3 regions of the Mesorhizobium sp. 128a genome follow, and region 2 is predicted to be linked to each of the others. Evidence: riboswitches for the same ligand, from Rfam matches in the RefSeq annotation. Region 2 holds a riboswitch; each other region holds the start of a gene.

Region 1 (9,832 bases), on a different contig from region 2:
GTGAAGGCCACCGCCAGTGAGGCCCAACCGCCTTCGAACACCTTGACGATGTTGGAGGCGAAGAAACCGATGTCGATGAAGGCGAAAAGCGCCGTCATCGCGACAGCCACCCACAGCCGCCATTTCCAGATGCGCGTCATGATGACGAACAGCAGCACCGTGGTCACCAGCATGTTGCCGGTCACCGAGATGCCATAGGCCGAGGCTAGCTTGCTGGACTCGCCGAAGCCAACCACCAGCAGCATCACCACCAGCGCCAGCAGAAGGTTGACGCGCGGCATGTAGATCTGGCCGGACTGTTTTTCCGACGTATGCAGGATTTCGAGCCTCGGCAGCATGTTGAGCTGCACCGCTTGCCTAGTCAGCGAGAAGGCGCCGGAAATCACCGCCTGGCTGGCGATCACCGTCGCCGCGGTCGCCAGCACGACCATCGGGATCAGCGTCCAGCCCCCGTTCATCTCGAAGAACGGATGGCCGACGACGCCGCCATTCGCCAGGATGAAGGCACCCTGTCCGGCGTAGTTGAGCAACAGGCAGGGAAACACGATTGCCAGCCAGGCAAGCACGATCGGTTTACGGCCGAAATGGCCGAGATCGGCATAAAGCGCCTCGGCGCCGGTGACGGCGAGGAAGACGGCGCCGACCGTCACGAAGGCAACGTCCGGCGAATTGATCAGGAAAGCGACGATATAGTGTGGACTGATTGCCCACAGGATTTCCGGATCGGTGGCAATATGATTGAGGCCGGAAAGGCCGATGGCCAGGAACCATACCGCGGTGATCGGGCCGAAGACCAGTCCGACTCCGCCGGTGCCAAAGCGCTGCACCGCGAACACCGCGGCGAGGATGACCAGCGTCAACGGCACGACATAAGGCTGGAAGGCGGGCGTGACGACATTCATGCCTTCGACCGCCGACAGCACCGAAATCGCCGGTGTGATAACGGCGTCGCCAAAGAACAGCGACGCTCCGACGATGCCGATACCGAGAATCACCGCCGACCGCTTCGGAAAACTGCCGCGCGCCAGCGCCATCAGCGATAGCACCCCGCCCTCGCCGCGGTTGTCGGCGCGCAGCACGAACATGATGTATTTGATCGTGACCGTAATCGTCAGCGACCAGATGATAAGCGACAGCACGCCAAGAATATCCGTGCGGTCAGCGACGTTGCCGCCAGACGAGGCATGCAGCGCTTCGCGGAGCGCATAGATCGGGCTGGTGCCGATATCGCCGTAGACCACACCGAGCGCACTCAGCATCAACAACTCAGTACTTTGAGCCGAGCCGGGATGTTCCGCTAGTTCCTCACCGTCACAATTGTTGGCAGAATCCAAGACGACCATTCGTATGCTCCCACAGGTGCTCTATTCTGCAGCAAAGGCAATCCTGGATTTCAGACGCGCGCCGCCTTGCGATGGGTGCCTCGGCCGACAGGGCGGCGCGACGAGGGGAGGAGAGGGCCCGCCGCGCTGCCGCTATCGGCCGAGGCGTCTGGTACTTGCCATAAGGGCTGCCAGTTGAACTTGATTGGCGCGCCGTCCGGTCGCTCGTCGCATCGCCGAGCAATATTGGCAAGTTCTATTGTTTATCCAATGGACCTGGAAGACAATATTTCATCTGAAAAGCTGGACATATTTGGACTATTGTACAATATTCTGACCTGCATAAACGACGCACTTCCCACGTGATCTTGGTCCATTAAATCGACTGGGGAACTTTGAAAGTCAATATTTTGATGGTTTCAGATGTAGCATTTCGGAAGGCTTGTGATAGAATTGGGCGTCCAGATCTTCATCGCCTCGCGGCGACAAAATCGAGCGCGGACGAACCGTTCCCTTCCTGCATTCAGTGGCCTTCCGTCCGAATTTGACCTTCCGGCGCGGGGCCAATGCGCTTGACAAAAGGGCGCCGGGCCGGTCCAATCAAGGCATTCACCAGGGGAGTCCCGGCAAGGGGCTGAGATACTGCTAGCTTTCGCGGCGCAGTGACCCGTTGAACCTGATCCAGTTCATACTGGCGTAGGGACGGTGCAAGCGCTTTGCGGGAATCCATGCCCGAAGACCTGTTCGCACAGGTAGACCAAGGCGACTTTTCATCCTTCCGGCACAGAACTGGGTCTCCAATGCAGATGAGCAAAGGAGCCTCAAATGAATGCCTTGACCCCCACCGTGTCGACGGGGCCGTTGCCCGCCTCACGGAAAATCCACAAGACCGGCATTATCCATCCGCAAATCCGGGTGCCGATGCGCGAGATAAGCGTGCACCCGACTGCCGGGGAGCCCCCGGTGACGGTCTACGATCCGTCAGGTCCGTACACCGACCCGGCGATTGAAACGAACATAGAAAAAGGACTTGCCCGGCTTCGCCACGGATGGATTATGGCGCGCGGCGATCTCGAGACCTATGACGGCCGTCATGTGCAACCGGAAGACAACGGGTTTGCGACAGGCGAGCGCCTGACGCCGGAATTTCCCATCCGCAATCGGGCACTAAAGGCCAAGCAGGGCAAGGCTGTGACCCAGCTCGCCTATGCCCGCGCCGGCATCATCACACCCGAAATGGAATTCGTTGCCATTCGCGAGAATCTTGGTCGCGAGATCCTGCATGGCAAGCTGCAACGCGACGGAGAGGCCTTCGGCGCCGCGATCCCAGACTTCGTCACGCCGGAATTCGTGCGCGACGAAGTAGCGCGCGGGCGCGCAATCATTCCTGCCAATATCAATCATCCCGAGAGCGAGCCGATGATCATCGGCCGCAATTTCCTGGTGAAGATCAACGCCAATATCGGCAATTCGGCGGTCACCTCGTCGATGGCGGAGGAAGTGGAAAAGATGGTCTGGGCGATCCGCTGGGGCGCCGACACGGTGATGGATCTGTCGACCGGCCGCAACATCCACAACATCCGCGACTGGATCGTGCGCAATTCACCAGTCCCGATCGGCACGGTGCCGCTCTATCAGGCCCTGGAGAAGGTCGGCGGCATCGCCGAGGATCTGAGCTGGGAGGTGTATCGCGATACGCTGATCGAACAGGCCGAGCAGGGCGTCGACTATTTCACCATCCATGCCGGCGTCCGTCTGCATTACATCCCGCTGACCGTCGAGCGGGTTACCGGCATTGTCAGCAGAGGCGGCTCGATCATGGCGAAATGGTGCCTGCACCATCACCGCGAAAGCTTCCTCTACGAGCATTTCGAAGAAATCTGCGACATCGCCAGAGCCTACGACGTGTCCTTCTCGCTCGGCGATGGCCTTCGTCCGGGCTCGATCGCCGACGCCAATGACGCGGCGCAATTCGCAGAGCTGGAAACGCTCGGCGAACTGACGAAGATCGCCTGGGCCAAGGACTGCCAAGTGATGATCGAGGGACCCGGACATGTTCCGATGCACAAGATCAAGCAGAACATGGACAAGCAGCTCGCCATCTGCGGCGAGGCGCCATTCTATACGCTTGGACCGCTGACGACCGACATCGCGCCGGGCTACGACCACATCACCTCAGGCATCGGCGCCGCGATGATCGGTTGGTTCGGCACCGCCATGCTCTGCTACGTCACGCCGAAGGAACATCTCGGTCTGCCTGACCGCAACGACGTCAAGACCGGCGTCATCACCTACAAAATAGCGGCGCACGCGGCCGACCTGGCGAAAGGCCATCCAGCGGCGAAAATCAGGGATGACGCCCTTTCCCGCGCGCGCTTCGAGTTCCGCTGGGAAGACCAGTTCAACCTCTCGCTCGACCCGGAAACGGCGCGCTCGTTCCACGACGAGACCTTGCCGAAGGAGGCGCACAAGCTAGCGCATTTCTGCTCCATGTGCGGGCCGAAATTCTGCTCGATGCGCATCTCCCATGACATCCGCGCCGAAGCGCAGAAGGAGGGAATGGCGGCGATGGCGGAAAAATACCGCGCGGGCGGCGATCTCTATATGCCGGTGAGTGACACCACGCCCAAGGTGCCGGAGCCGTTATGAGGGTGTTGGTCAAGGGGGCCGGCGTCGCCGGCCTCACCGCGGCATTCGAGCTCACCACTCGCGGCGCGGCGGTCACCGTCGCTGAAATCGGGTGTGGTCTCGGCGGCAGCGCATCGTGGTTTGCCGGCGGCATGCTGGCGCCCTGGTGCGAGCGCGAAAGCGCGGAGCAGCCCGTGCTGGACCTCGGACGCGGCGCCGCCGAATGGTGGGATGCCGTGCTGCCAGGTCAGGTGACGCGGGCCGGAACGCTGGTTGTTGCAACGTCGCGGGATGCGGGCGAGCTTGACCGCTTCGCAAGCCGCACCTCGAGCCATCGCTGGATCGATGAGGAGGAAATCGCGCGGCTGGAGCCCGACCTCGCCGGCCGTTTTCGCCGCGCCCTGTTCTTCGCCGGCGAGGCGCATCTCGAGCCGCGCACTGCGATGGCAGCGCTTCACGAAAAGCTCGTCGCGATGGGCGTCGAGTTCCGCTTTGCCACGGACGCTCGGCAGCTTTCCGGATTCGACCGCGAGATCGACTGCATGGGAATGGCGGCGGGCGATGAGAGGCTGCGCGGCGTTCGCGGTGAAATGCTGATCCTGCGCACACCCGATGTCTCGCTGTCGCGCCCAGTCCGGCTGCTGCATCCGCGCTTTCCGCTCTATGTGGTGCCGCGCCCCGATCACCGTTTCATGGTCGGCGCGACGATGATCGAGAGCGATGACAGCGGTCCGATCACGGTCCGTTCGATGATGGAACTTCTGAGCGCGGTCTGCGCGCTCCACCCGGCCTTCGGCGAGGCCGGTATCGTCGAGACCGGCGTCGGAGTTCGTCCAGCCTTTTTCGACAATCTGCCGCGTGTCGAAGCATGTGGAAATGGCGTCGCGATCAACGGGCTCTACCGCCATGGTTTCCTTCTTGCGCCCGCCATGGCGCGGCTGGCGACCGGATTAGTCTTCGATCATGCCCAATCCGAGGAACTTGCTCATGCAACTTATCGTAAACGGCGAAGCGCTTGAGAGTGATGCCGCGACACTGGCGGCGCTGCTTGCCGCGCTCGGCTATGAGGGCGACTGGCTGGCAACGGCCGTCAACAGCGACCTCGTGCACAAAGCCGACCGGGTAGAATTCCTGTTGAGCGACGGCGATCGGATCGATATCCTGTCGCCCATGCAGGGAGGCTAGCGCCATGTTCGATCTCTTTGGAACGGCGCTTGGCTCACGCCTGCTTCTCGGCACCGCCCAATATCCTTCACCGGCCATCCTCGCCGATGCTGTCAGGGCATCGGGCACGTCAGTGGTGACCGTCTCGCTCCGCCGTGAAATGGCAGGCGGCAAGGCTGGCGAGAAGTTCTGGTCGTTGATCCGGTCGCTCGGCGTCCAGGTCCTGCCCAACACCGCCGGCTGCCATTCCGCCAAGGAAGCCGTCACGACCGCGAAAATGGCGCGCGAAGTCTTCGGCACGTCCTGGATCAAGCTCGAAGTGATCGGCAACCACGATACGCTGCAGCCCGACGTGTTCGGCCTGGTCGAAGCGGCCCGCATCCTGTGCGAAGACGGTTTTGCGGTCTTCCCTTACACCACCGACGACCTCGTCGTTGCCGAACGGCTGCTGGACGCGGGCTGCAAGGTCCTGATGCCATGGTGCGCGCCGATCGGTTCCGCGCTCGGCCCGGTCAACACCCTGGCGCTGCGCTCGATGCGCGGACATTTCCCCGGCATTCCGCTGATCGTCGATGCGGGGCTCGGACGGCCGTCGCACGCGGCAACCGTCATGGAACTTGGCTTTGACGCCGTGCTCTTGAACACCGCGGTTGCCAAGGCAGCCGATCCGGTCGGTATGGCGGGTGCGTTCGGCAAAGCGGTCGATGCCGGCCGTGAGGCTTTCTGCTCGGGAATGCTCGAACCGCGCGATGTCGCCATGCCGTCGACACCGACATTTGGCAGGGCGGTTTTTTCATGAAGCGCGACCCCTTCTACCTGATCGTCGACAGCGCTGCCTGGATTGAACGGCTAGTCCCGCTTGGCGTGAAGCTGGTGCAGTTGCGCATCAAGGACAGGGATGAGGCCACGCTGCGGACGGAAATCCGCCGCGCTAACGACGTCTGCACGGTCCATGGTTGCCAACTGATCATCAACGACTATTGGCGGCTGGCCATCAAGGAAGGCTGCGGCTTCGTCCATCTCGGTCAAGAGGATTTGGCTGCGGCCGATCTGCTGGCGATTAAATACGCCGGATTGAAGCTCGGGCTTTCGACCCACGATCACACCGAACTGGAAACGGCGCTGGCGGCCGAGCCGGATTATGTGGCGCTGGGACCCATTTATCCGACTAGCCTCAAGAAGATGAGATGGGCGCCGCAAGGGCTCGAACGGATCAGCGCGTGGAAGCAACAAGTTGCACCGGTTCCGTTGGTTGCCATCGGCGGCCTCAACCCTGACCGGCTCGACGGTGTCTTCGAGGCTGGCGCAGACTGCGCGGCAGTGGTCACCGACATTACGCTGAATGCCGATCCCGAAGCGCGCACGCAACAATGGATCGAGAAGACAAACCGGTGGCGCTAAGGCAAGAGCCGCACGTGCTTGTCGTCGGGGGATCCGACTCCAGCGGGGGTGCCGGCGTTGCACGCGATATCGAGACGATCTCTGCCGTCGACGTGCGCACCTGCCTTGCCGTTACCGCGGTGACGGTGCAGACACATGATGCCGTGATTACAATCCATCATCTGCAACCCGGCCTAGTCGCCGATCAGATGCGCGCCGCACTGCGGGCCAACAAGGTGTCGGCCATCAAGATCGGGATGCTCTCAACGGCTGAGATCATTGTCGCTGTTGCCGGAGTGCTGCGCGAAAATCCGGGGATACCGGCAGTACTTGACCCGGTGCTGGCCTCCTCGTCAGGCAGGCCGCTTTTGGAGGTAGGCGCGATCGGCGCCATGAAACGTGATCTCATGCCGCTCTGCCGGCTCGTCACGCCAAATCTCATCGAGCTGGCGGTCCTTGTCGGTTCGGAAACGGCAGCGGACGATGATGAGGCGCTGCGGCAGGGAAAAAGACTGCTTACGGCCGGGCCGCAGGCTCTCTTGCTCAAGGGTGGCCACGCGACGGGACCGCGATCAACAGACATTCTGTTGAGTTCCAATCAGGAACCCATTCGCTTCGACACGCCCCGTCTTGCTGGATCGATGCGCGGAACGGGCTGCATGCTGGCCAGCGCGGTCGCCGCGCATCTGGCGAATGCGAGCTCGCTTGAAGAGAGCGTGCTTGAAAGCAAGCGATTTGTGCTCAAGAGGCTTAAAGAGAATTCTGCCGGATGATCGGCCTAGCCATCCGTGCTCCCATCGAAGAGATTGTCGCTTGGCTCTCAGCGCCGGCCGAGCCGGATTGGTAAACTTAGCGTCATTCGACGCCACAGGTGCCCTCCTCGGGTGACAAGGCGCAAAGATTGCCAGGGATGACGACCAGCAGTTGGTTCCGCCCGGTTTTCGATGGTGCGAGTGGCCGACAAGGCCGCCCGGCAGCAAAGCCGGCCCGGGCGGAAATCGTCTCAATGAGGTTTGCTTTCATACATCTCGTTGCCCCAGAACCGTGGTCGATTGTTGGGTGAGGTGGAGACATCCTCGACTTGCGGCAGTGACAGGTCTGTCTCGTCTGGCAATTCACCGGCCATAGCGGCGGCGAGCTTCGCCTGATCGAGCTCCTTTTCCCAGCGCGCCACGACAATGGTCGCGACCGCATTGCCGACGAGGTTGGTCAGCGCCCGGCACTCCGACATGAAGCGGTCGACGCCGAGAATCAGCGCCATGCCGGCAACCGGCACGGCGGGCACGACCGACAGCGTCGCAGCCAGCGTGATGAAGCCAGCGCCGGTGATGCCGGCGGCACCCTTGGAGCTGAGCATGGCGACGAGAAGCAAAAGGACCTGGTCGCCGAGAGTGAGGGGCGTGTCGGTCGCCTGTGCGATGAACAATGCCGCCAGCGTCATGTAGATGTTGGTGCCGTCGAGGTTGAAGGAATAGCCGGTCGGGATGACCAGGCCGACGACCGAGCGCTTGCAGCCGGCGCGTTCCATCTTGACCATCAGGCCGGGGAGCGCCGCCTCTGACGAGGAGGTGCCGAGAACCAGCAGCAACTCTTCCTTGATGTAGCGGATCAGCGCCACGATCGAGAAGCCGTTGTAGCGGGCGACCGCGCCGAGCACCATCAGCACGAACAGCAGCGAGGTCGCGTAGAACGTGCCGATCAGCATGGCGAGATTGGCCATCGAGCCTATACCGTATTTGCCAATGGTGAAGGCCATGGCGCCGAAGGCGCCGATGGGGGCTGCCTTCATCAATATGGCGACAAGGCGGAAAATCGGTGCGGTCAGCGCCTGCAGAAAATCGACGACGGCACGGCCGCGGTCGCCGACCAGTCCCATCGCAATGCCGAACAGCACAGAAAAGAACAGTACCTGCAATACATCGCCCTGCACGAAGGCGCCGGTGATCGTATCGGGGATGATGTTCATCAGGAAGCCGACGATGGTGGTGTCATGCGCCTTTTCGGTAAAGGTCATTACCTTCGATGCGTCGAGCGTGGCCGGATTGATGTGCATGCCGGCGCCGGGCTGGACAACATTCGAGACGATGAGGCCGATAACCAGCGCCAGCGTCGAGAACACCAGGAAATAGATCATCGCTTTACCGGCGACACGGCCGACTTTCTGCAGGTCGGATACGCCGGCAATGCCGGTCGCGACCGTCAGGAAGATCACCGGCGCAATGATCATCTTCACCAGTTTGATGAAGGCGTCGCCGAACGGCTTCATCGCGGCACCTGTCTCCGGATAGAGATGTCCAAGCAGCACGCCGGCGGCGATTGCCACCAGGACCTGCACGTAGAGATGCCTATAGAAGGGAACCTTGCCGCGCGGCTCGGCGGCAGCGATCTTTGTCTGCATGATATCCTCCGTTGCGCGCCGATCGGGAGACCCGACCTCCCGGCACGTTGAGCTTCAACAGCCTCGCGGCTGCTGAATCTGAGTTCGCAACTGGTGTGCCAGATGAAGCCTGGCGTCGGTAAATCCTTGATCTCTCACGCCTAATCATCAATTCACGCCGCTTGCCTCTGGGCAAAAAGCGCGGCTTCCCGCACAAATTCGATTGTCCGTTGTGCGAAAATATGCACAAATGGGTGATGCCGCAGCGCCGCACCTCCGACCTGTCTTCGACGCCCGAGCAACTCGGCAGGCGTGCGGTCCGAGCCTGGGTTGGGTTCGCTGCGATAGGGCTCGCGATCATTGCCGCGGCGCTCCATGGCTCCGGCCTCTACGCTCGTGACATCGAGCTCAAGGCGCTGGCGGCACAGGCGCGCACAGATGCCAACCTGAAAGTGGCGCTGCTTAGCGCTGTTTTGGAAAATCCACGCGCACTGCCGCTGCTGCTGTCGGAGGACCAGCAAGTGCACGATGCTCTGGCGCGGCGCGATGCCGTCGCGATCGATGTACTGAACCGCAAGCTTGAAAACCTTGTCTCCGGCACCAAGGCATCGGTGCTCTACGTTGCTGGCACCGATGGCATAGCGGCCGCGTCTAGCAACTGGCGCGAGCCGAACAGCTTTGTGGGCGGCGACTACGGCTTTCGCACCTACTTCTCCAGGGCGATGCAAACCGGAACAGCCGAATATTTCGCGCTCGGCAATGTGAGCAAGCATCCCGGTCTTTACATTTCGCGGCGTGTCGGCAGCGCCACGGCACCTCTCGGCGTCGTCGTCGTCAAGATGGAATTCGACCAGCTCGAGCAGAACTGGCGCGAGGCGAATCGGCCGACCTATGTCAGCGACGAACATGGTGTCGTGCTGGTCACCAGCATTCCATCCTGGCGCTTCATGACGACAACAGC
Region 2 (9,832 bases):
GAGGCGCATGGCGGCGACATGCGGCTGGCGCCCGATGGCGGCAGAGCGCGGCGCCGGGATATTGAAACGGCAGATCTCGCCATCCACCACCAGCCGCCCCTCACCTGGGACCGAACGTGCCGGCTGAGGCGACAGCGGCTTGGCCAGTGGCCGACAGGCCGGTTTGGCGACCGGCATGGTTGGTATTGCGTGCTTCGAAGCGTCTGGCCGCCTTGTGAGCCTGCTCGGCTGCACCGGCGCAGTCTTCCTGGCTGTATTCTCGTTGGCCGCAGTCTTGTCTGTGGCATTCTTCCTGGGCCGGCCACCGGATCGGCCGCCCTTGGGATTGGCGAAGCCGATGGTCTTCAGCGCAGCGTTGCGGTGGACGATGCCGATGATGGCGTTGCGTGACACCGGACTGCCGCGCAACGCCGTAAAGCGGACGGCAATTCTTGTCGCCGACAGGCCGTCTCTGAGCCAGACGGCAATCTCCTGTAATTCGGTGTCGGTATAGGCAGTCATGTCGTATCCATTGATTTGCGGGCAAAGGCGAGCGCTCGGCCTGAAGGCCGGGCAAGGTTCAAAAGAGTGTGGTTTGGTGTTGTCAGGCGGCTGGCAGGGCGCCGGCGACGAGACGCCGCAATCCGGCTTCGGCCGCCACTCTGGTGAGGCCGGAAACCGCTCTGCCCGTCAGCCGGTCGAACAGGATGACGGTGCCGTCTTCGGTGCGGATACAGGAGACGCCGCCGGCATCGGCGGCGCCCTGAGGCAAAGAGGTGGCCGGAACCGGGAGAGGAACGGCTCCGGCCGTTCCGGTCGACAGGGTGAGTTCGACCGGATCCGGGGCAAAAGCCCCGGTTTGCGTCCGGACCGGGGAGGAGGACAGCCCGGACGATTGGAGAAAGCTGACGATGCCTGCGGAAACGCTTGCGGTTTGTTCGATCATGCGCTAAGCGTACGATATGTACGAAATATGCGCAAGCGAAATCGTACAATACGGACGATAAATTTCAGGCAATTTGTACGATGCAGGAACCGAGGCACAGATTGCAGCAGGCACGGGCGGAGGCGGGTTATGCCTCGCCGAGCGATGCCGCGCGGGCATTGCGCGACATCAACAAGAACACGCTGATCAGCCACGAGAACGGCAACCGGCCGCTGTCGCGCAAGGCGGCGGAGAAATATGGCCGCCTGTTCGGCGTCGATCCCGGCTGGCTCTTGTTCAATGGCGAGGGCGGCAGCCTTTCGGGCGGCCATTTCGGCTTTGACGAGGCGGGCCGGCAGATCCCGATGCCGTCGCTGGCCACGGTCGACGTGCCCATCGTCTCGTGGATCAGCGCCGGCGAACTCGGCAGCCAGGACATGGTGGTCAATCTCAGCGACTATCCGACCATCCCCACCACCGATCTCGAGCAGGGCCAATGGATCGCGCTGCGCGTCGACGGCCCGTCGATGAACAAGATCTCGCCGCCGGATTCGATCATCTTCGTCAATCTGCGCGACAAGCGTCTGGTGACCAATGGCTGCTATGTCATTTCGGACGAAAGCGGCCAGGCCACCTACAAACGCTATCGCCCCAACGAGAACCCGCCCTTCCAGCCGGCCTCCTACATGGACATCCCGCCGCCGGCGCTCGAAGGCGCCATCACCATCATCGGCCGGGTGAAGCGCTCGATGATCGATATGTGAGGGCTAATCTCCTCCTCGAGGGGGAGATTACGCCCCCAGAAACTCGTTCGTGAAATACGCTTCAAAATCCGGCTTCTCCTTCAGCGCCTTGCCGTCGGCGTCGAGCAATATTCCGGCGTTGAAGAGGTAGGTTCCGATCGCCTCGATCTTGGCCTTGTCGATGGTGCCGATGACGCCGGCCTCGCTTCTGAGGAAGTGACCGTCGACCAGCATCTTCAGCGAGGCGTGGATCAGGACCGGGTCGGTCAGAGCATCCTTATTGGAAGCGATCAGCAGATCGCCGGCTTCCTGCGGGTGGTCGACGGCAAACTGATAGCCGCGCCGCGTTGCCTCGACGAAGGCAGACGCCCCCTTAGGGTTTGCCTGGAGATAGGCATCGCTTGAGGCGATGACGGTGGTGTGCTCGTCGGGCACGCCGTAATCGGCGTAGCGGAAGCTGCGCTGCCCGATGCCTTTCAGCTCGGCGTCGACGCCTTCCCAGGTCGAGACCTCCAGCGTGAAATCGACAGAGCCGTTGGCCAGCGCCTCATAGGCCGAGGTGCCGAGCGTCACCGTCTCGAAACTGCCCTTGCCGCCATCGTGGCGGATGATGGTCGAGATCAGAGTGTTTTCCCAGGCGCTGCCGAAGCCGCCATAGGTCAGGCCGTCAAGATTCCTAGGGCTCTTGATCTCGCTGCGATCCGCGTTGAAGACCAGCCGACCGGTCTCCTGCTGCACCACGGCATAGACCGCCTTGAGATCGGCGCCGGCGGCGCGCTGGGTGAACAGGCCAACGCCGGCAATGCCGAAATCGGCGACGCGGCTGGCGACCAGCGTGCCGGCGCCGGTATCGCCATAGGGCAGGATGTCGACGTCGAGCCCGGCCTCGTCGTAGAAACCCTTGTCGCGGGCCACGAACAGGCCGATGTGGTTGGTGTTGACGGTCCAGTCGAGCGCGACGGTGATTTTTTGCGCAGCCGCATGAGCGCGCGAGGCCAGCGGCAGTCCGGCAGCCAGCGTCAAAAGCAGGGCTTGCCGGCGGGTGAAGTCGGTCATGATGATCTCCTTTGGAGGGTCTGCGGGAATGAGGCTCGGTCAGCCCCGGGGTTGAGCAGCGTGTCGAGGATTTCGGCTTCGAGCACCGCTGCGTGGCGCGCGGCATCGCCGCCGGTGGCGCGCGGGCGCAGCAGCGGCACGGCGATCTCGCTGATGATGCGGGCCGGCCGCGCCGACAGCACATAGATGCGATCGGAAAGGTACACGGCTTCGCGCACATCATGGGTGATCAGCAGCGCCGTCCAGCGGTGGCGCCGCCACATGCCTTCCAGCCAGCGCTGCATGGCCGCGCGTGTCAGTGCATCCAGCGCGCCAAAGGGTTCGTCGAGCAGCAGCATGTCGCGCTGTTGCACCACGGTGCGCAATAGGGCGGCGCGCTGGCGCATGCCGCCGGAGAGTTCCGCTGGCCAGGCGCGCTCGAAGCCGGCAAGGCCGAACTCGGCAAACAGCGGCTCGACCTGCTCGCGAGCGGCCCGGCGTGGCACGCCCTGCACTTCCAGTCCCAGCGTCACATTGTCGATGACGCGCCGCCACGGCATCAGCGCATCGCGCTGCGGCATGAAGGCGAACGGGCTGCCCTGCAACGGCGCGCCGTCGAAGCGCATTTCGCCCTCGCCTTTCAGTGCGCCGGTCAGCAGTTGGAACAGCGTCGACTTGCCAGCGCCGGAGGGACCGAGGATGGAGACGAACTCGCCGGCCGCGACATGGAGCGAAATGCCGGCAAGCACCTCCAGCGCACCGAAGTTTTTTCTGACATCGCGGAGTTCGAGCCGCGTCATTGGCGGCTCTCTCCCGAAGGCTTGCGGTCGCGGCTCTCGTTCCCCGCATTTTCCCAGGGCATGGCGAGGCGCTGGATGAGCACCGCAAGGCCGAACAACGCAAGCGTGAGCGCCGCGCTGACGGCGACCGCGGCCAACACCAGATCGGGGCGAAAATTGTTCTTGGCGTTGAGCATGTAGATGCCCAGCCCCTTCGCCGCCCCCGCATATTCGGCGAAGATCGCGCCGACCGCGGCATAGGTGATGGAGATGCGCAGCCCGGCGAAGAAATAGGGCAGCGCCGAAGGCAGCCGCGCCAGCCAGAAGATGCGCCAGCGCCCTGCCCCCATGGCGGCGAGCATCTGGGAAATCTCCTTGCTCGTCGTGGCAAACCCCTCGACCAGCGCCACCATCATCGGGAAGAAGGTGACGAGCGCGACCAGCAGGATCTTTGGCATCAGCCCGAAGCCGAACCACAGCACGATGAGCGGCGCGATCGCCACCAGCGGCAAGGTCTGGCTGACGATCAGAAGCGGAAAGAGTGCGCGGCGCAGCGGGGCCAAGAAATCGACCAGCGCCGACAGCACGAAGGCAGCCACCAGCGAGCAGGCAAAGCCGGCCGATGTGGCGCGGATGGTGGGAAGCGTGTTTTCGGCGAGTGCTGCGCGGTTATCCCAGGCCTGCAGCAGCACGCGCGACGGCGCCGGCAGCATGGTGGGCGCTGCGCCGCCATAGCGGGCGTAGAACTCCCAGGCCACGAGGAGCAGGGCGAAGGAAAGGGCGGCGGGTGCGAATTTGGCGATGACCGAGGCCATAGCTGATCTCCCCCCTTGTGGGGGAAATTGGATGTCGCATCCGCCTTCGCCGACCGCCGAAGCTTCCCCTTCGCCCTGCAGCTCAAGGTCAGATGTGAAGGCATCTCCTCCACGCAATGGGTTGGGCAAAACAGCCACGGCAATTTCCCTCGACGGCACGCGAAAAAGCGCGGCTCAGACGGCGCTCGGGCTGTTCGCCGAAATCGTGATGTCGAGGGTGACGTGGCCGGCGCCCGGGCCGAAGCGGCAGAAGGCCTCCGTGAGCGTTGCAAACACCGCGCCGGCATCGCCACGCAGTTTGGTGCAGAAGTTCTTTGAGCGATCAAAGACGCCGGACTGCTTCAGGAAATCGATGCAGCCATAGATCTCATCCATATGGTCGCCCGTGCCCATCACATAGAGCGAGAACTGCGCTGCCACCGGCTGGTCGGTCGATGGCGTCGCCTGGACGGCACGGATCGCGGCGACCTTGCGCTCGTCCAGCGGAATGGCGGGTCCCCCGGTCTGGTCGGAGCGGCAGATCGGATCGTCGGGCTCACCCGGACAGCCGCGCGAAACCGCAGCCGAAAGCACGCAGTGCCTGCCGCTTTTGGCCGCCGCCACGAACAGGTCGCGCATGGCGGGGAACAGCACTTCGGGCGGCCCGACCAAAAGCGTCGAGATGTCGTCGGTCTCGATCCGCAGCCGGTCACGCCAGGGATCGAGCGCGCCAAGCGCGCCAAGGATGACGCCGACGAAATCGTCGGTCATGGGATAAAGGGAAATCTGTGCGCCTGAAAACATCGCCCGCCTCGCTCCGCTGGTATTATCCAGATCAGCTTTAGGGTCCGAAGGCTTGGCGCCCTCATCTCAGCCCCGACCATACGGAGCACCCCTGTGGATGAGCGGGTTAAAGCACTGTTCGACGCATTGGGGAAGAGTCTTTTTGAAACGTCACGGTGGGAGTGTTGGCCAGATTTCGCCTTCTCCCTTGTGGAAGAGGCAAGTCACGTCCCGCGCTGAACAGTTCAAATTGTACGAAGTCGGCTTGACGTTATTTCGTACATAAAGTACGATAATCTTTTCAACAAGGGGGAATTCCGTGAGCACAGCGAACCATGCCGCCTTCGCCGACCTCTCCCGCCCGCTGTTGTCACTGCCACTGCTGCCGCCCTTGTCGCTCGACCAACGCGAACGCCTTGCCGGAGCCTGGCGAATGGCCAGCCAGGACATCGCCGACGATATCCGTTTCATCCGACAGTATCTGAAGGTGATTGCCGAGAAGGAGGAGAGGCTGTCGACCGGCACGCTCGTTCACAGCCGCGCCTATGTCGAGGCCTGCGCCGGCTGGCTGCCGCAGACGGTGGCGCGCTATCTTCGGCACCTACGCCAGATCACCGAATGCGAACTGGCCATGACAGCTGCCGGTATCCGCTTTGCGCTGTCGAGTTATGCTTGGGAGGCATGAGACGCGGTTAGCCAAACAAAACAAATTGCGCTGCCCGTTGCAGCCGCAATTCGTGAGGTTGAGAGGCTCAAGCTCAACGGCGGGCGCCAAGGATGGCCCCGCCGGGCGACTTCAGCCTTGCCCTATTTCGATTGGCCTATTTCGACTTGGCCTTGCCGGACTTTGCAGCCGCCGGCTTTGCGGCCTTTGGCTTGGCGTCGGCCTTGGCGGGCTTCGCGGCAGCCTTCTTCGCCGCCTTCTTCGGCTTGGCGGCTGCGCCATCGATTTCAGCCGTCGCCTGTTCCCAGTGCTCCTGATGCGCACCTTCGGGCCGGCCGGCGTTTTCCCAAATCTCGTGCGCCCGCTGGCGAATACGGTCCTGTTTGTCGTCCGTCACTTAAGCCTCCGTGGTTGGGTCCGATCGGTTGGTCCAGATTCCACGAAAACATTAGCCGAAAATTCAGCCGGCGTCTTGAGGGACGAGACGTCTCAGTGCTGATCCGAAACCACGGCGACGCCCAGTAGCGCTGCCTTCTTGACAATCAGCCCGGCGAGGTCGGCATCCGAACGATCCGTTCCGGTGCGCTCGCGCAGGAGCGCGATTGCTTCCTTCATTGACAGCAGCGCGGTGCTGCGCTCGGCCAACAGCTTGTCACAACACGCCGCCACATTGGTCTCGACATGCGGCAACATGGCAATGCTCCTTTCTTTCGTCGTTCGGCCCTGCCGCCCTTCTTGGGAAGAACGACAGGGCCTGTATCACCGATAAATGGTCAGGTCGGTCGTCGAGCGTTACTCACTCGACCACCTCGACAATCCTGCGCGTACTGGGATCGACCAGGACGGTGTGGTTGTCGACGACGGCGTATCTGTACTGAACGTCAGGAACCTCCTGCAACTCGACAGTGTCGGGCAAGGCGGAGCCGACATTCAATTCGACGCCGAGCAGATTGATCGACGCAAGCGGATGTTTCTTTACGTATTGGCGCACGACCGTGCGCTGTTCGGGGGTGATGATCACCTGCTGCTGTGCCGGCTGTGTGACGATGACCTCATCGGCGGCGGCAACGCCGAGGCCGGCAATCATGGCGAGCCCGGCGACAGCGGGAATATGGACGGTTTTCATCTTCGTCTCCTGTCGTTGTGTGCGAGCTCCGCCGTGTCCCCGCACGAGGCGAAAACAGCACAAATCGAGATGGCGGGCTCCTGGAGGCAAACGCCGCCAGTACGGTCTTGTTCCGCAAGCGGCTACTAAATTGATCGCCTTTCAGGTCATGTCAGCTGGAACCGCATCGGCATGATTGGCATTGAAGACGATCCCTCAGGAGACTTTCAATATGGACGATTTGCGGCTCCAAACTCCGGTGGCGATTGCGGTGGGCGCCGGCTTCAAACGCAACATCGCGACGTTGGCCGAGATGCATAATTTTCTTAAGGAATGGCCGCAGGCCAGACGCGGCAAAATCTACGACACGGCATTGAGGGCTTGCGAAAAGGCCAGGGCCGGACACTTGACCAAGGACCAGGCGCGGCGGGCTTTCACAGCCTTTGCCGAAACGGCCGGCATTGCCTGGACCGGCATTGATCCGGTGACTGCGCTGCGTCTTGCCAAGGCTGGAACCGGCCGGCTTCGGTACACAAGGGCCTCAACCGAGATCATTGCTTCGGCGGCTGCACAGGCACCTCGCCGGGCTTGATCACCGGCGTCTTGCCCTGATCCGGCGGCGGCTGCGTCATGCCCTGGTCACCGCTGGGCGGCGGCTGCAGCACGCCGCCGCAAGAACCAAGATCGGTGGTCGAATTGCCATTGCCGTCATCGCCGGGAGGTGGCTGCTGGCCGCCATCCTGGGGCTGCGCCTGGCAAGGCACGGCAGGAGTTCCCTCGCCGCTGTCTTGCGCGGCGGCAGGGCCTGCAAGGGCCAGCAGCGCGCACGGCAAGAAAACAAGAATCTTCATTGTCCGTCTCCGTCTGGAATCGTCTTCGTGTTGGCAAATGCCGCCCAGCGGCAATTGGTTCCCCCAAGTGGTTCCCCCAAGTCGTTCCCCAAGTCGTTCCCAAGCAAGGTGGACCGGTTTCGGGAACCTGCTTGCCGGCGGCGAGTTCCACTTTCTCGATACAGGCACCGACCCAGGGAGAAAAATTATGGACCCGCGTAGAAAGCGAAGCGACGAAGTGGAAGCGCCGGCACCGCGCCAGCAGGACTGGGATGCGCTGCGCGGCGCAAGGATCCTGCCCGACGGAGCAGATGAGGAAAGCCTGCCGGACACCACCGGTGTCGAGAAGGAAGGCGACCTGCCCGAGGAAGACGACGACAACCCCTATCAGGACAGTGACGATACCTTGCCCGACGATGCCGAGGAAGCCGCCATCGGTCGCGACCCGGCGCGGCGCGGTGGTCCTTTCGACGAGGTGTAGTCCCGAAGCTGTCTGCGCCGAAGTTTCGTGGTGTTTTACCGGAACCCTTCGCCTGTTCGCTGGTTAGGAAATTGTCCGAACCCAGAGGAGATCGATCATGGATCACACCAATCACGCACGACTTGCCAGCACGGAACTGACGCCCGACATACTCGAAGGCGCGACCATCTATGGTCCTGACGATAAGAAGATCGGCTCTGTCGATCATCTGCATGGCAGTCAGGTTGTCATCGACGTCGGCGGCTTTCTTGGCATCGGCGCCAAGCCGGTGGCTGTCGCCGCCAGCCAGCTTGACTTCATGCGCGACGAGGATGGCGACGTCCACGCCGTCACCAGTTGGACCAAGGAGCAGCTCAAGGCGATGCCGGAGCATCGAGACTGATATTTTTCGAAGGGTCGGGCTGCGGCCGGCCCTTCGTTCGTCACGCCAGTGCGCCCTCGCGGCTTGGCTTCAGCGGCGCCCTGGGGATCAGGGAGAGACCGATGATCCGAAAACTCAAATCAGGAAAATACCGCCTCTATTCGCGCAAGGTCGATGAAAAGACCGGACGGCGACGCAATCTTGGCACTTTCGACAGCCGCGAGGCGGCCGAGAAGCACGAACGCGAAGTCCAGTATTTCAAGCGCCATTGAAAGCGCTCATCTGGCCTCTTCAAGCGCGCAGGTAATCGCCCGAGCGTGCGCGTGCACGCTTCGGCAGCGCTCGAAAAGCCGACGGTCGCGCGATCGGGCCTTCAGTTCGCGGAATCGCCAAGTGCTTCGGTGACGAAGGACGCGGCGATCAAATCGTCCGCGTCGAGGCGTAGGGAGCCTTCGCTGCCCCCCATGATGGCTGCGACCTTCTGGAATGTCTGCATCTCGTATTCGGTAATCCTGGCGTTTCGCATCCTGGCTTTCAGATCGGCGACGCGTCTGCCCAGTGAGGCGGACGCCCCGATTTCTCTTTTCGACATGGTGTCGTGCTCCTCCCTCAACCCTGTTTTGCCCCTTGCCCGCTCGGACGTCGTACTCACAGCTGCCCAAATATAAGGCAGCACGAATACAGTCGCGGCAACGCGCGGTACCAGGGAAGGTTCCAGCGCCGAATGGTCACTAAATAATACGGGAGGGCCGGCAGCCGAGGCGACGGCACGCGCTGCAACCGCTGGCTGCAGCCATCAGGCAAACCAACCCGCGTCGCTATTCGCGACGCGGGTCAGACTTCAATTGCCTTGCGCGGACAGTCAGCGAGAAACCGACGGCACGGCTGCGGCCGAACGTGCCGTTTCGGGTGAGAACACCACGAAAGCAAAGACCAGAACAGCGGCGGCGACGATGAGCGAGCCGCCGGCAACAACAGGCTCAAGTGCCGGATTTCCCTGCAGCATCACGTAGAGGGCAGGCAGCATGATCACCACGCCAACCGTATAGAGCCAGTAGTGGATGATGGCGACGCGGCGTGCCGCCTTTTGCGGATTGAGCGCGTAGTAGCCGCCGAAGATGGCGCTCGTCACCCAGCCCAGCAGGTTGATATGCGCATGCGCCGGGAAGGCGCTGTGATCGCCTGAGATCGCCATCTGCAGGCCAGCCGCAATTCCCAATATCAGGAACACGATGGCGGTTTTAAAGAAAAGTTCCGAAACCCTAGGCATATCGTTTTCCCCCTAGCCGTTTACCCCGACATTGCGAAGGCTACACTCGGCAGCGAAGATTTTCCATGCCGTACTTGGGGTTA
Region 3 (9,832 bases), on a different contig from region 2:
TGACCAGCGAGATGAAGGTGTTGGACAGCGGCGGCACCGCGACGCGACCGGCTTGCGGCAGGATGGTGCGCCGCATCGCCTGGCTCCAGGTCATGCCGATCGAATAGGCCGCCTCCCACTGCCCTTTCGGCACCGAGCCGATCACGGCGCGGATGATTTCGGAGGAGTAGGCGCCGATATTGAGGGTGAAGCCGATCAGCGCCGCCGGAAACGCATCGAGCAATATGCCGACCGAGGGCAGGCCGTAAAAGATCAGGAACAGCTGCACCAGAAGCGGCGTGCCGCGAAAGATCCAGACATAGAAGCGAACCACGGCGACCAGAGGCTTCGGACCGAACAGCCGCACCAGGGCGACAACCAGCCCGACGAAGAGGCCGAGCGCAAACGACAGCAGTGTCAGCGGAACGGTGAAGATCAAGGCCGCCCACAGCAGCGTCGGCAACGAGTCCAGCATCAGGTAAAGCCAGTGCGGCACGAACGGCTCCTTCCCTCACAGACTGCCGGCGATGACCGGAAGTGCGATTGTGCTTCTCATATCATGTGAAAAACGGCGGGCCGTCAAAGACGGCCCGCCGCTGTTGTGTCATTGCCGGCGGCGATCGCCGGGAGACCTTCGTTACTGCGAAACGTCTTGGCCGAAATAGGTGTCGGCGATCTTCTTGTAGGTGCCGTCGGCCTTGATGTCGGCCAGCGCCTTGTTGATCGCGGCCACCAGTTCCGGATCGCCCTTGCGCACGATGACGCCGGAATAGTCGGCGTTTTCTTCCTGCGCCGCGATCTTCACATTGGCGTCGGGCTTGTGCTTCTTGAAGTCGAGGAACGACAGGCTGTCATTGATGGTTGCGTCGGCACGACCGGTGAGCAGCAGCTGGATCGACTGATCGAAGCCGTCGGTGCCGACGAGCTCGGCACCGTTGGTCTCGGCGAGCTTGCCGAAATTCGAGGTCAGCGACTGTGCCGACTTCTTGCCCTTGAGGTCGGCAAAGGTCTTGATGTCGGTGTTGTCGCCGCGCACGATCAGCACCGCCTTGGAGGCGATATAGGGTTCGGAGAAGTCATACTTCGCCTTGCGCGCGTCGGTAATGCCGACCTCATTGATGACAGCGTCGTAGCGGTTGGCGTCAAGGCCGGCGATCAACCCATCCCATTTGCCTTCGAGGAACTCGACCTTCACGCCGAGCTTGTCGCCGATCGCCTTGGCGATCTCGACGTCGAAGCCGACCAATGCTCCGGATTCGTCGTGATAGGTGAACGGCGCGTAGGTGCCTTCGGTGCCGACCTTGATGGTGCCGGCCTGCTTGATCTGGTCGAGATTGGCGCCGGCATGGCCCGATGTGACGGCCAGAACCTGCAGTGTCCCGGCGACGATGAGCGAATTGAGCCATTTCATTTTTCTGTGATCCCGTCCTTGGCCGGTGTCCGGCGTCTTGTGAGAGCCGGAAACTGACAGATAGAGCGCCGCAGAATAAGGAACCAGATTTCAAAAAAATGCCGATCCAGAAATCAGATTCTCAAAGCTGATCTGATCCATGCCAATCGGCCCGCTTTGCAGTGTCGGCTCACTCTCCCGAACAGCACAATGCAACCGCCATCGGCGGCGGAACCAATCCCCGGTGTGGCACGTTCATGCCGTGTTGTAGGGCGCTGCGTTTCCATTTCAAGAACCCCAGCTGCGCCAGACCCAAAGCAATTCCAGGAAAAGTGGGAAACCGGTTTTCCGTCCGGAATTGCGTCAGACCAGGATAGCGGCCTCCAGGCCGTCCGAAAATGTCCGGGAGCAGGAGCGCGGCATGATCGAAGACACGGCAGGACGGACCATGGTCCGCGCGGCGATGAAGGCCCCCTACCTCGAGCGCGACGAGGAGCATGTTCTCGCCTTGCGCTGGAAGGAAGACCAGGACCAGCAGGCGCTGCACCAGATCACCGTCGCCCATATGCGGCTGGTCATCTCGATGGCTTCGAAATTCCGTCATTACGGCCTGCCGCTCGGCGATCTGGTCCAGGAAGGGCATGTCGGGCTGCTGGAAGCGGCGGCGCGTTTCGAGCCGGAGCGCGAGGTGCGCTTCTCGACCTATGCGACCTGGTGGATCCGCGCCTCGATGCAGGACTACATCCTGCGCAACTGGTCCATCGTGCGCGGCGGCACCTCGTCGGCACAAAAGGCGCTGTTCTTCAACCTGCGGCGTCTGCGCGCCCGGCTGGCCAATAGCGCCGAGCCGATCTCCAACGCGACGCTCTATCGCGAAGTCTCGGTAGCGCTCGGCGTCTCCGAGGCCGATGTGGCGATGATGGATTCCAGGCTTTCCGCACCTGACTCCTCGCTCAACGCACCACTCGCCGACGATGCCGGCACCACCGAGCGCATGGATTTCCTGGTCTCGGACGATCCGCTGCCGGACGAAGTCGCCAGCGACACCATCGATTTCGAGCGCCGCCTGCTCTGGTTGAAGGCAGCGCTCGGCGCACTCAATGCCCGTGAACTCAGGATCATCGAGGAACGCCGGCTGACCGACGACGGCGCGACACTGGAAGCGCTTGGCGAGACGCTCGGCATTTCCAAGGAGCGTGTCCGCCAGATTGAGGCCCGCGCCATGGAAAAGCTGAAGGTCGCGCTGATGAAGCAGAACCCGGAATTCATGGCGGCCTAAGCAATTCCAGGAAAAGTGTGAGCGGTTTTCCGTCCGGAATTGCGTCAAACGAAATGCCTGGCGCTATTTGTCCGTTACGATCTTGACCTTGTCCCCGGCCGAAACCGAGGCGCCCGGCGACATCGCGTTGAGCACCCTGAACAGATCGAGCTTGCGGTCGACGCCGACCATCTGCGCCGAGAGCGAGCCCATGGTCTGGCCGGCCTGAACGGTGACGACACGGATATGCAGCGGCTTCAGTGCCGCCTTCTCAGTCGCACTCAGGATGCGGAACGAGCCGCTGACCGAGCGCGCCACGGGATCGAGCGTGGTGCTGGCCGAGGGAGCCGCCGTCAAAAGCCGGTAGACCTGGCCGCCGGCGCGGATCACCGCAATGTCGAACTGCCAACCATCGGCGCCGGCGTGCGCGGTCGCCGCCTCATTGCCGTTGATCGTCTCCTGGCGCACGCTGGTCTCGTCGAGACCGGCAACCCAGCCGCTCCTGATATAGTCGGTCAGCGCGCGGTTCTTGTCGATCGATACGCCGTCGAAGCGGATCGCCATGTCGCCGGGGCCCGTTGCCGTCACTGCCGCCGCCGTATTGTCGATGATGAAACCGTCCGGCACGGTGAACGACACGCCGAGGCCCGGATGCAGGAAGGTCTGGCCGCGCACATAGCCTTCTTCCGGCGTGTCGCCGTAGAGCAGGCCGTCAATGCCGGCCAGGAAGGAATCGCGGTCGCGCGTGCCGACGCCCGGCGCACCGAACTGGCGGGCGTGGCGCTGCGCCAGATCGATACGCTGCGGCGTGTTGGGGTGCGTGGCCAGGAAGTCGAGGCTGGCATCGGTGGCGCCGCTGATCGAACGGAAGTCGGTATAGGCCGACATCGACTGCAGGAAGCGGCCGGCGGCATAGGGATCGTAGCCGGCCTCGCCGATCGACTTGATGCCGATGGCGTCGGCCTCCAGCTCCTGGTTGCGAGAGAACTGCGCCAGCCTGAGCTTGCCGCGGATCAATGCCGCCTTGGCGGTCGGGCTGTCGCCGAGCACATCGGAAACAACCTTGGTCGCCAGGCCTTCCTCGGCCTCGAGCTGCTGGCGCTGCAGGCCATGGTTGGCGGTGACGTGGCCCATCTCATGCGCGATGACGGCGGCGAGCTCGGCCGAATCATTGGCCAGCGCCAACAGGCCGCGGGTGACGTAGAGATAGCCCCCCGGCAACGCGAAGGCGTTGACGTTGGGCGAATTGAGGATGGTGATGCGATAGGTCTGGGTCGGATTGGCCGACACCACGGTCAGGCTGCCGACGACCTTGGCCACCATCCGCTCGAGCTTGGGATCGGAATATTCGCCGCCATAGGTGGCGAGGATGCGCGGGTGCTGCGCCTTCGCAAGCTCCGCGAGCTTGCTGTTGGCGGCGACATTGTCAACCGTGATCGGCTTGTCGGAAGGCTGAAAACCGGATTCCTGCACCTCGGGCGGCGTGAACATCTGGCAACTGGCCAGCGCCACGGCAAGGCCGGCCAGCGCGAGGAAGCGCACCAGCGGTCTGCGTCTCAAAGTGTCAGTGCCGGTCGACAGCGCGGCGTCCCTTCAGCTTTCGGCGCATGACCTGGACCCAAGGGTCCACGCCAGCGAAAAATCGAATTTTCAGTGGCACATCCTGCACAAATCAAAAAACCTACAGCGTTTTACACATCCAGACGGATGTGGCGCTGTAGGGGGCAAATCACGGCTCGTGCCGGACCAGTACTGGGCGGACCTAGCCACATCAACCGGACCATGGCAAGCAAGCGCCACATCACCTGTAGCCGGTTTGGTCGTAAATTATGTCCGCTTCCGGGCAATATCGCGTGAACCGCCCGAACTTGCGCCGATATAGCGTCGAAACGCTTCAGGGCTAGTGCCATCGAAAAAATCGGCGGCAAGTCCCGTTGCGGCAACCCTGCTATTGTCCAGAAAAACCATCTCCTCGCCGATGCGGCGCGCGTCTTCCGGCTGATGCGTGACGAACAGCATGGTCATCGCGCGCTCGGCATGGACGCTGGCCACCAGGTCGAGCATGTCGTCGCGCAGTGCGGGTCCGAGCGACGCGAACGGCTCGTCGAGCAGCAGCACCGGCCGGTCACGCACCAGCACGCGGGCGAGCGCCACGCGCTGCCGTTCGCCGCCGGAGAGCTCGCGCGGCAGGCGCTTTTCCTTGCCGGCAAGGCCGACACGCTCAAGCGCTTCGGCGATTGCGGCGCGGTCGGCTTGCGTCAGATTAAGCGACGGCGAGCGGCCGAGCCCGACATTCTTCTCGACAGAGAGATGGGCAAAGAGGTTGTTTTCCTGGAACACCATCGAGACCGGCCGTGCCGACGGCGCGGAAGCGCCGACATTGGCGCCGCCGATCAGCACGCGGCCGGATTGCGGCGTCTCGAAGCCGGCGACCAGATTGAGCAGGGTCGACTTGCCCGAACCGCTCGCGCCCATGATGGCGGTGATCTTCGACGCTGCGAATTCGACATCGAACAGGAACGGCGTCTCGCCATAGCGGAACACGACCTGGTCCAGCCGCACGGCCGCGCCTTTTTCCATGGCGGAAGTCACGATCTTTCTCCTCGTCCCAACCAGTCCGCGGCGACCACGAGAGCCAGGCAGACCGCCCCGAGCAGCAAAGCCAGTCCGGCGGCGTCGGCCGTGCGGTAGCTGCCCATCCGCGCCAGCAGGAGATAGGGCAAGGTCTGCACCGAATCGCTGCCGAACAGCGCGATGACGCCAAGGTCCCCGAGCGACAGCGCCATGGCGAACGCAAAGCCGGTGGCCAGCGGCCGCCGTAGCGACGGCCAATCGACCAAGCGTAGCCGGTTCCAGCCGGAAATGCCGAGCTGTGCGCACAGCTTTTCGTGGCGTTCGCTCGCTGCATCATAGGCCGGACGCATCGCACGGATGGCAAAAGGCATCGCCATCACCGCGTTGACGGTGACGACCATGACGGGCGCGATGGCAAAGACGTCGCTGAACGTCCGCAGCAAGAGGAACCAGCCGGCGCCGATGACGATGGGCGGCACGACGAGGACAAAACCGGCGCCGGTGTCCACGGCGTGCTCGAGCAACGAACGCGCGCCGGAGCGACGGCTTAGCGACAGCGCCCGGCGCGCCATGATCAGCGACAGCGACAGCGCCACCGAAAGCAACGCCGCCAGCAGGCCGAGACCGGCGCTGGTCAGCGTCGCCTGGCGCACTGCGCTCTCGCCGGCCAGCCGACTGAGGTCGGCGCCAAGGCCGGATGCGACGGTTGCCGCCATCGGCCCGGCGACGAACAGCAAGGCAAGCACGATCAACGCCGTGTTGAGCGCCGTTTCGATCGGGCCGGCCAAGAGATAGCGGCGTGGCGCCACCGGCAGGTTGGCGTCGCCGGTCACATTGGCCCCAAGCCGCGTCAGCGCCAGCACGACGGCAAAGGTCAGCGCAATCTGCAGCACCGTCAGCGTCACAGCCCGCGCCGGATCGAAGTCGAAACGCAGCGCCTGGTAGATGGCGACCTCCAGCGTCGTCGCCGCCGGCCCGCCGCCGAGGATGAGGACGATGGTGAAGGAGGTGATGCAAAGCATGAAGACAAGCCCGGCGACAGCAGGCAGAGCCGACCGCAGCACCGGCCATTCGATCAGCCGAAAGGCTGGCCTCGCCCCCATGCCGAGCTGGCTTGCAAGCCGCCATTGATCGGCTGGCACCGTGCCCAGCGCTTCGAGGAACAGCCGCGTTGCCAGCGGCAGGTTGAAGAAGACATGCGCGACGAGGATGCCCGACAGGCCATAGATATCGGGCCAGCTTCGGCCGGCGATTGCGGCGAGATAGCCGGCTCGGCCATAGAGCGCCAGTATGCCCAGCGCCGCGACGATGGCCGGCAGTGCCAGCGGCACGGTGAACAGCTGCAGCATGAAGCCGCGGCCAAGGAAGCGCGGGTGCCGCGATAGAGCGCGCGCGACGAACAGCGCCGGCACGACGGAAAGCAGCGTTGAGAGGACTGCCTGCCAGAGCGTGAAGCGGACGACCCGCAAGAGATAGAGATCGAAGGCGGACGCAGCGCCTGCGAGGTCATGTGCGCCTTCGCGGATGAGCCCGGCGAAGGCGCCGCCGATCAGCAACGCGATTGCCGCAAGCGCGATGATGCCGGCTGCGATGCGGGGATCGGCGGAGTGTTGCGTTCGCATGTCGCGCTAGCCAACATTGCGGTTGGCTGGCGGAAACATTTCACGAAAGCCGAGTTCCCGCCCACCCCCCTCTGGCCTCCCGGCCATCTCCCCCGCAAGGGGGGAGATTAGCAGCTTCGCTCCTCTCGCCGCCTTTGCAGTGCTGGAGATTGACGAAAGCGATTGAGCGCTTGATCTCCCCCCTTGCGGGGGAGATGTCCGGCAGGACAGAGGGGGGCGCCGTAGAGCAGTCATCTTTCGATCATACAGCCAAACCTACTTGCTCATCACCGCCAGCCATTCATCGACCCAGGCCTTGCGGTTGGCCGCGACCTCTTCCGGGCTGAACAGCAAAGTCCTGGTCGGCTTGACCAGCCTGTCGAACGCCGGATTGAGCGGCTTGTCGGTTTTGCCCGCCGGGAACATCCAGTTGGTCTCGGGGATCACATCCTGGAATTTCGGCCCGGCCATGAAGGCCATGAACTTTTGTGCCAGCGGGTTCTTCTCACCCGTGGTGGTGATGCCGGCGACCTCGATCTGCAGATACTCGCCTTCCTCGAAAGACGCCCCCTGATAGCGCTCGGTGTTCTCGGCCACCATGTGGTAGGCCGGCGACGTCGTGTAGGACAGCACCATCGGCGCCTCGCCCTTGGTGAACAGGCCGTAGGCCTCGCTCCAGCCCGGCGTCACCGTCAGCACTTTCGGCTTGAGCTTCGCCCATGCCTCCGGCGCCTTGTCGCCATAGACCGATTTGACCCACAGCAGCAGGCCGAGGCCCGGCGTCGAAGTCCGCGGATCCTGGATGACGATCTTGTCGGCAGCGGCGCCCTCGACCAATTCCTTCAGGCTCTTCGGCGGGCTCTTCAGCTTTTCGGTGTCGTAGACGACGGCGAAATAGCCATAGTCGTAGGGGACGAAAGTATCGTCGCTCCAGCCGCCCGGCACGTTGTTTTCGGCCACCGCGCCATGCGGGACGAACAGCCCGGAGGCCTTGGCTTCCGCAGTCAGGTTGGTGTCGAGGCCAAGCACGATATCGGCCTTGGTCGATGCGCCTTCCAGCTTGACGCGGTTGAGCAGCGCGACGCCGTCGGCGACCGAGACGAAGTCGAGCGTGCAGCCGCATTCGGCCTCGAACTCCTTCTTCACCGCAGGGCCCGGCCCCCAGTCGGCGGTGAAACTCTCATAGGTGTAGACGGTGAGTTTTTCCTGCGCGGATGCAGGCGCAGCCAGAAGCGAAACAGCAAGGCCCAGGGCTGGGACAAGACGGGACAAGAACATGCGCATCGGCGCCTCCTTCGTTCGTGTTGAAAGGAATTGAGGCGTCGGGCTGTCCGAAGCGTCTAATCCCTCCGCCGGTACAAACCGGATCAGGTTCAGCGGGTTGGCGAGACTGCCTCTCAGCCGGTCCGCGAAGATCGCGTCCGGCACCCCGTTAGAGCGTTTCGACACATAGGCCCGGCCAAGGTGCCACGCAAGCGGAAGTTTGCTCGAGCATGATCCCGGACCGAAGGTCTGCGAACGCAAAGAGTGGGAACCGGTTTTCTCAAAAAAGATCATGCTCCAAAAAAGGATCTGGATCAGGATGACGATTCAACCAAACGTCATACTGATCTAGAGGCGGAAGGGCTCGGCCTTCCGTTTCGCCGGCGGGGCTGGTAAGGGCCACCGGATATGAGCACATTCACCATCCTGCTTGGCGGCGATCTCATCCGCACGCCGCGGCTCGACCGCCAGGTCGAAGGCACGCGCGTCATCGCCGCGGACGCCGGCATCGGCCATGCCCGCCTGCTCGGCCTGATGCCGGAGCTTTGGGTCGGCGACTTCGATTCCGTGCCGGCGGACCTGCCCGCCGATCTCGCCGCAGTGCCACGCCAGGTATTTCCGCCCGAAAAGGACAAGACCGACGGCGAACTGGCCATCGCCGCCGCACTGGAGCGCGGCGCCACCAGCCTGATGCTGGCCGGCGCTTTCGGCGGCAAGCGCGCCGACCATGCATATCTGCACCTGGCGCTCAGCCTGCGGCTGGCCGAGGCAGGCACAAAAGTGCTGTTGACCAGCGGCGCCCAAGAAGGCGTCCCCCTTTTGCCGGGCAAGGCCGGCTTCGACTATGACGACGGTACGCTGTTTTCCGTGCTCGGCTTTTCCGATCTCTCGGGCCTCACCGTTTCCGGTGCCAAATGGCCGCTCGACCATGTCGAGGTCGACTTCGGCTCGTCGCTGACCATCTCCAATGAGGTCAAAGGCAAGCTCGAAATCGCACTTGGCCATGGCCGCGCGCTGCTGCTCGCCCATCCCCATCCCTTGCCTGAAAGCTGACATGGCCCCGCCCCTTCTCAACCTCGACGGGATAAAACTGACTTTCGGCGGCACGCCGTTGCTCGACGGCGCCGAACTCACCGCGTCCGCCGGCGACAAGATCGCGCTCGTCGGCCGCAACGGCTCCGGCAAATCTACGCTCTTGAAGATCGCCGCCGGGCTGATCGAGCCGCAGGACGGCGAGGTGTTCCGCCAGCCTTCGGCGACCGTGCGTTATCTCCCGCAAATGCCCGACATGGATGGCTTTGCCAATGTTCGTGCCTATGTCGAGGCCGGGCTCGGTCCCGCCGACGATCCCTACCGCGCCACCTATCTGATGGAGCATCTCGGCCTCACCGGCACCGAAGACCCCAACGATCTTTCCGGCGGCGAGGCCCGCCGTGCCGCGCTTGCCCGCGTCATGGCGCCGGAGCCCGACATTCTGCTGCTTGATGAGCCGACCAACCATCTCGATCTGTCTGTCATCGAGTGGCTGGAAGAGGAGCTTGTCCGCACCTCGTCGGCGCTGATCGTCATTTCGCACGACCGTCGCTTCCTCGAACGCGTCTCGCGCGCCACCATCTGGCTCGACCGCGGCCAGACCCGCCGTCTGGACAAGGGCTTTGGCCATTTCGAGGAATGGCGTGATCAGGTGCTGGAAGAGGAAGAGCGCGAGCAGCACAAGCTCGGCCGGCAGATCGTGCGCGAGGAACATTGGCTGCGCTACGGCGTGAC

What was found. Region 2 has a riboswitch for thiamine pyrophosphate ahead of ACWTU9_RS18590 (YkoF family thiamine/hydroxymethylpyrimidine-binding protein). Riboswitches for the same ligand answer to the same signal wherever they lie in the genome.
Region 1: another riboswitch for thiamine pyrophosphate. It lies ahead of thiC (phosphomethylpyrimidine synthase ThiC); the one in region 2 lies ahead of ACWTU9_RS18590 (YkoF family thiamine/hydroxymethylpyrimidine-binding protein).
Region 3: another riboswitch for thiamine pyrophosphate. It lies ahead of thiB (thiamine ABC transporter substrate binding subunit); the one in region 2 lies ahead of ACWTU9_RS18590 (YkoF family thiamine/hydroxymethylpyrimidine-binding protein).

What each region holds. Positions count from the first base shown of each region.
Region 1 covers NZ_JBSPKY010000029.1:216-10,047, forward strand. The annotation lists partial or broken gene ACWTU9_RS30145 (potassium transporter Kup) at 1-1,259, opposite strand, end outside; TPP riboswitch at 1,927-2,043, shown strand; gene thiC (phosphomethylpyrimidine synthase ThiC) at 2,148-3,971, shown strand; gene thiO (glycine oxidase ThiO) at 3,968-4,969, shown strand; gene thiS (sulfur carrier protein ThiS) at 4,938-5,135, shown strand; gene ACWTU9_RS30165 (thiazole synthase) at 5,140-5,913, shown strand; gene ACWTU9_RS30170 (thiamine phosphate synthase) at 5,910-6,515, shown strand; gene ACWTU9_RS30175 (hydroxymethylpyrimidine/phosphomethylpyrimidine kinase) at 6,506-7,267, shown strand; gene ACWTU9_RS30180 (dicarboxylate/amino acid:cation symporter) at 7,498-8,892, opposite strand; gene ACWTU9_RS30185 (sensor histidine kinase) at 9,114-9,832, shown strand, end outside.
Region 2 covers NZ_JBSPKY010000011.1:4,959-14,790, reverse strand. The annotation lists gene ACWTU9_RS18620 (GcrA cell cycle regulator) at 1-501, opposite strand, end outside; gene ACWTU9_RS18615 (hypothetical protein) at 584-925, opposite strand; gene ACWTU9_RS18610 (LexA family transcriptional regulator) at 1,006-1,668, shown strand; gene ACWTU9_RS18605 (ABC transporter substrate-binding protein) at 1,696-2,703, opposite strand; gene ACWTU9_RS18600 (ABC transporter ATP-binding protein) at 2,700-3,482, opposite strand; gene ACWTU9_RS18595 (ABC transporter permease) at 3,479-4,276, opposite strand; gene ACWTU9_RS18590 (YkoF family thiamine/hydroxymethylpyrimidine-binding protein) at 4,451-5,059, opposite strand; TPP riboswitch at 5,050-5,162, opposite strand; gene ACWTU9_RS18585 (hypothetical protein) at 5,358-5,723, shown strand; gene ACWTU9_RS18580 (DUF2934 domain-containing protein) at 5,860-6,099, opposite strand; gene ACWTU9_RS18575 (hypothetical protein) at 6,192-6,395, opposite strand; gene ACWTU9_RS18570 (DUF1236 domain-containing protein) at 6,499-6,828, opposite strand; gene ACWTU9_RS18565 (DUF982 domain-containing protein) at 7,040-7,399, shown strand; gene ACWTU9_RS18560 (hypothetical protein) at 7,359-7,658, opposite strand; gene ACWTU9_RS18555 (hypothetical protein) at 7,846-8,118, shown strand; gene ACWTU9_RS18550 (PRC-barrel domain containing protein) at 8,216-8,500, shown strand; gene ACWTU9_RS18545 (hypothetical protein) at 8,602-8,751, shown strand; gene ACWTU9_RS18540 (hypothetical protein) at 8,853-9,071, opposite strand; gene ACWTU9_RS18535 (hypothetical protein) at 9,342-9,749, opposite strand.
Region 3 covers NZ_JBSPKY010000002.1:344,636-354,467, forward strand. The annotation lists gene ACWTU9_RS05390 (amino acid ABC transporter permease) at 1-475, opposite strand, end outside; gene ACWTU9_RS05395 (amino acid ABC transporter substrate-binding protein) at 617-1,390, opposite strand; gene ACWTU9_RS05400 (RNA polymerase factor sigma-32) at 1,791-2,648, shown strand; gene ACWTU9_RS05405 (M48 family metalloprotease) at 2,712-4,118, opposite strand; gene thiQ (thiamine ABC transporter ATP-binding protein) at 4,455-5,207, opposite strand; gene thiP (thiamine/thiamine pyrophosphate ABC transporter permease) at 5,216-6,823, opposite strand; gene thiB (thiamine ABC transporter substrate binding subunit) at 7,079-8,086, opposite strand; TPP riboswitch at 8,130-8,244, opposite strand; gene ACWTU9_RS05425 (thiamine diphosphokinase) at 8,474-9,118, shown strand; gene ACWTU9_RS05430 (ABC-F family ATP-binding cassette domain-containing protein) at 9,120-9,832, shown strand, end outside.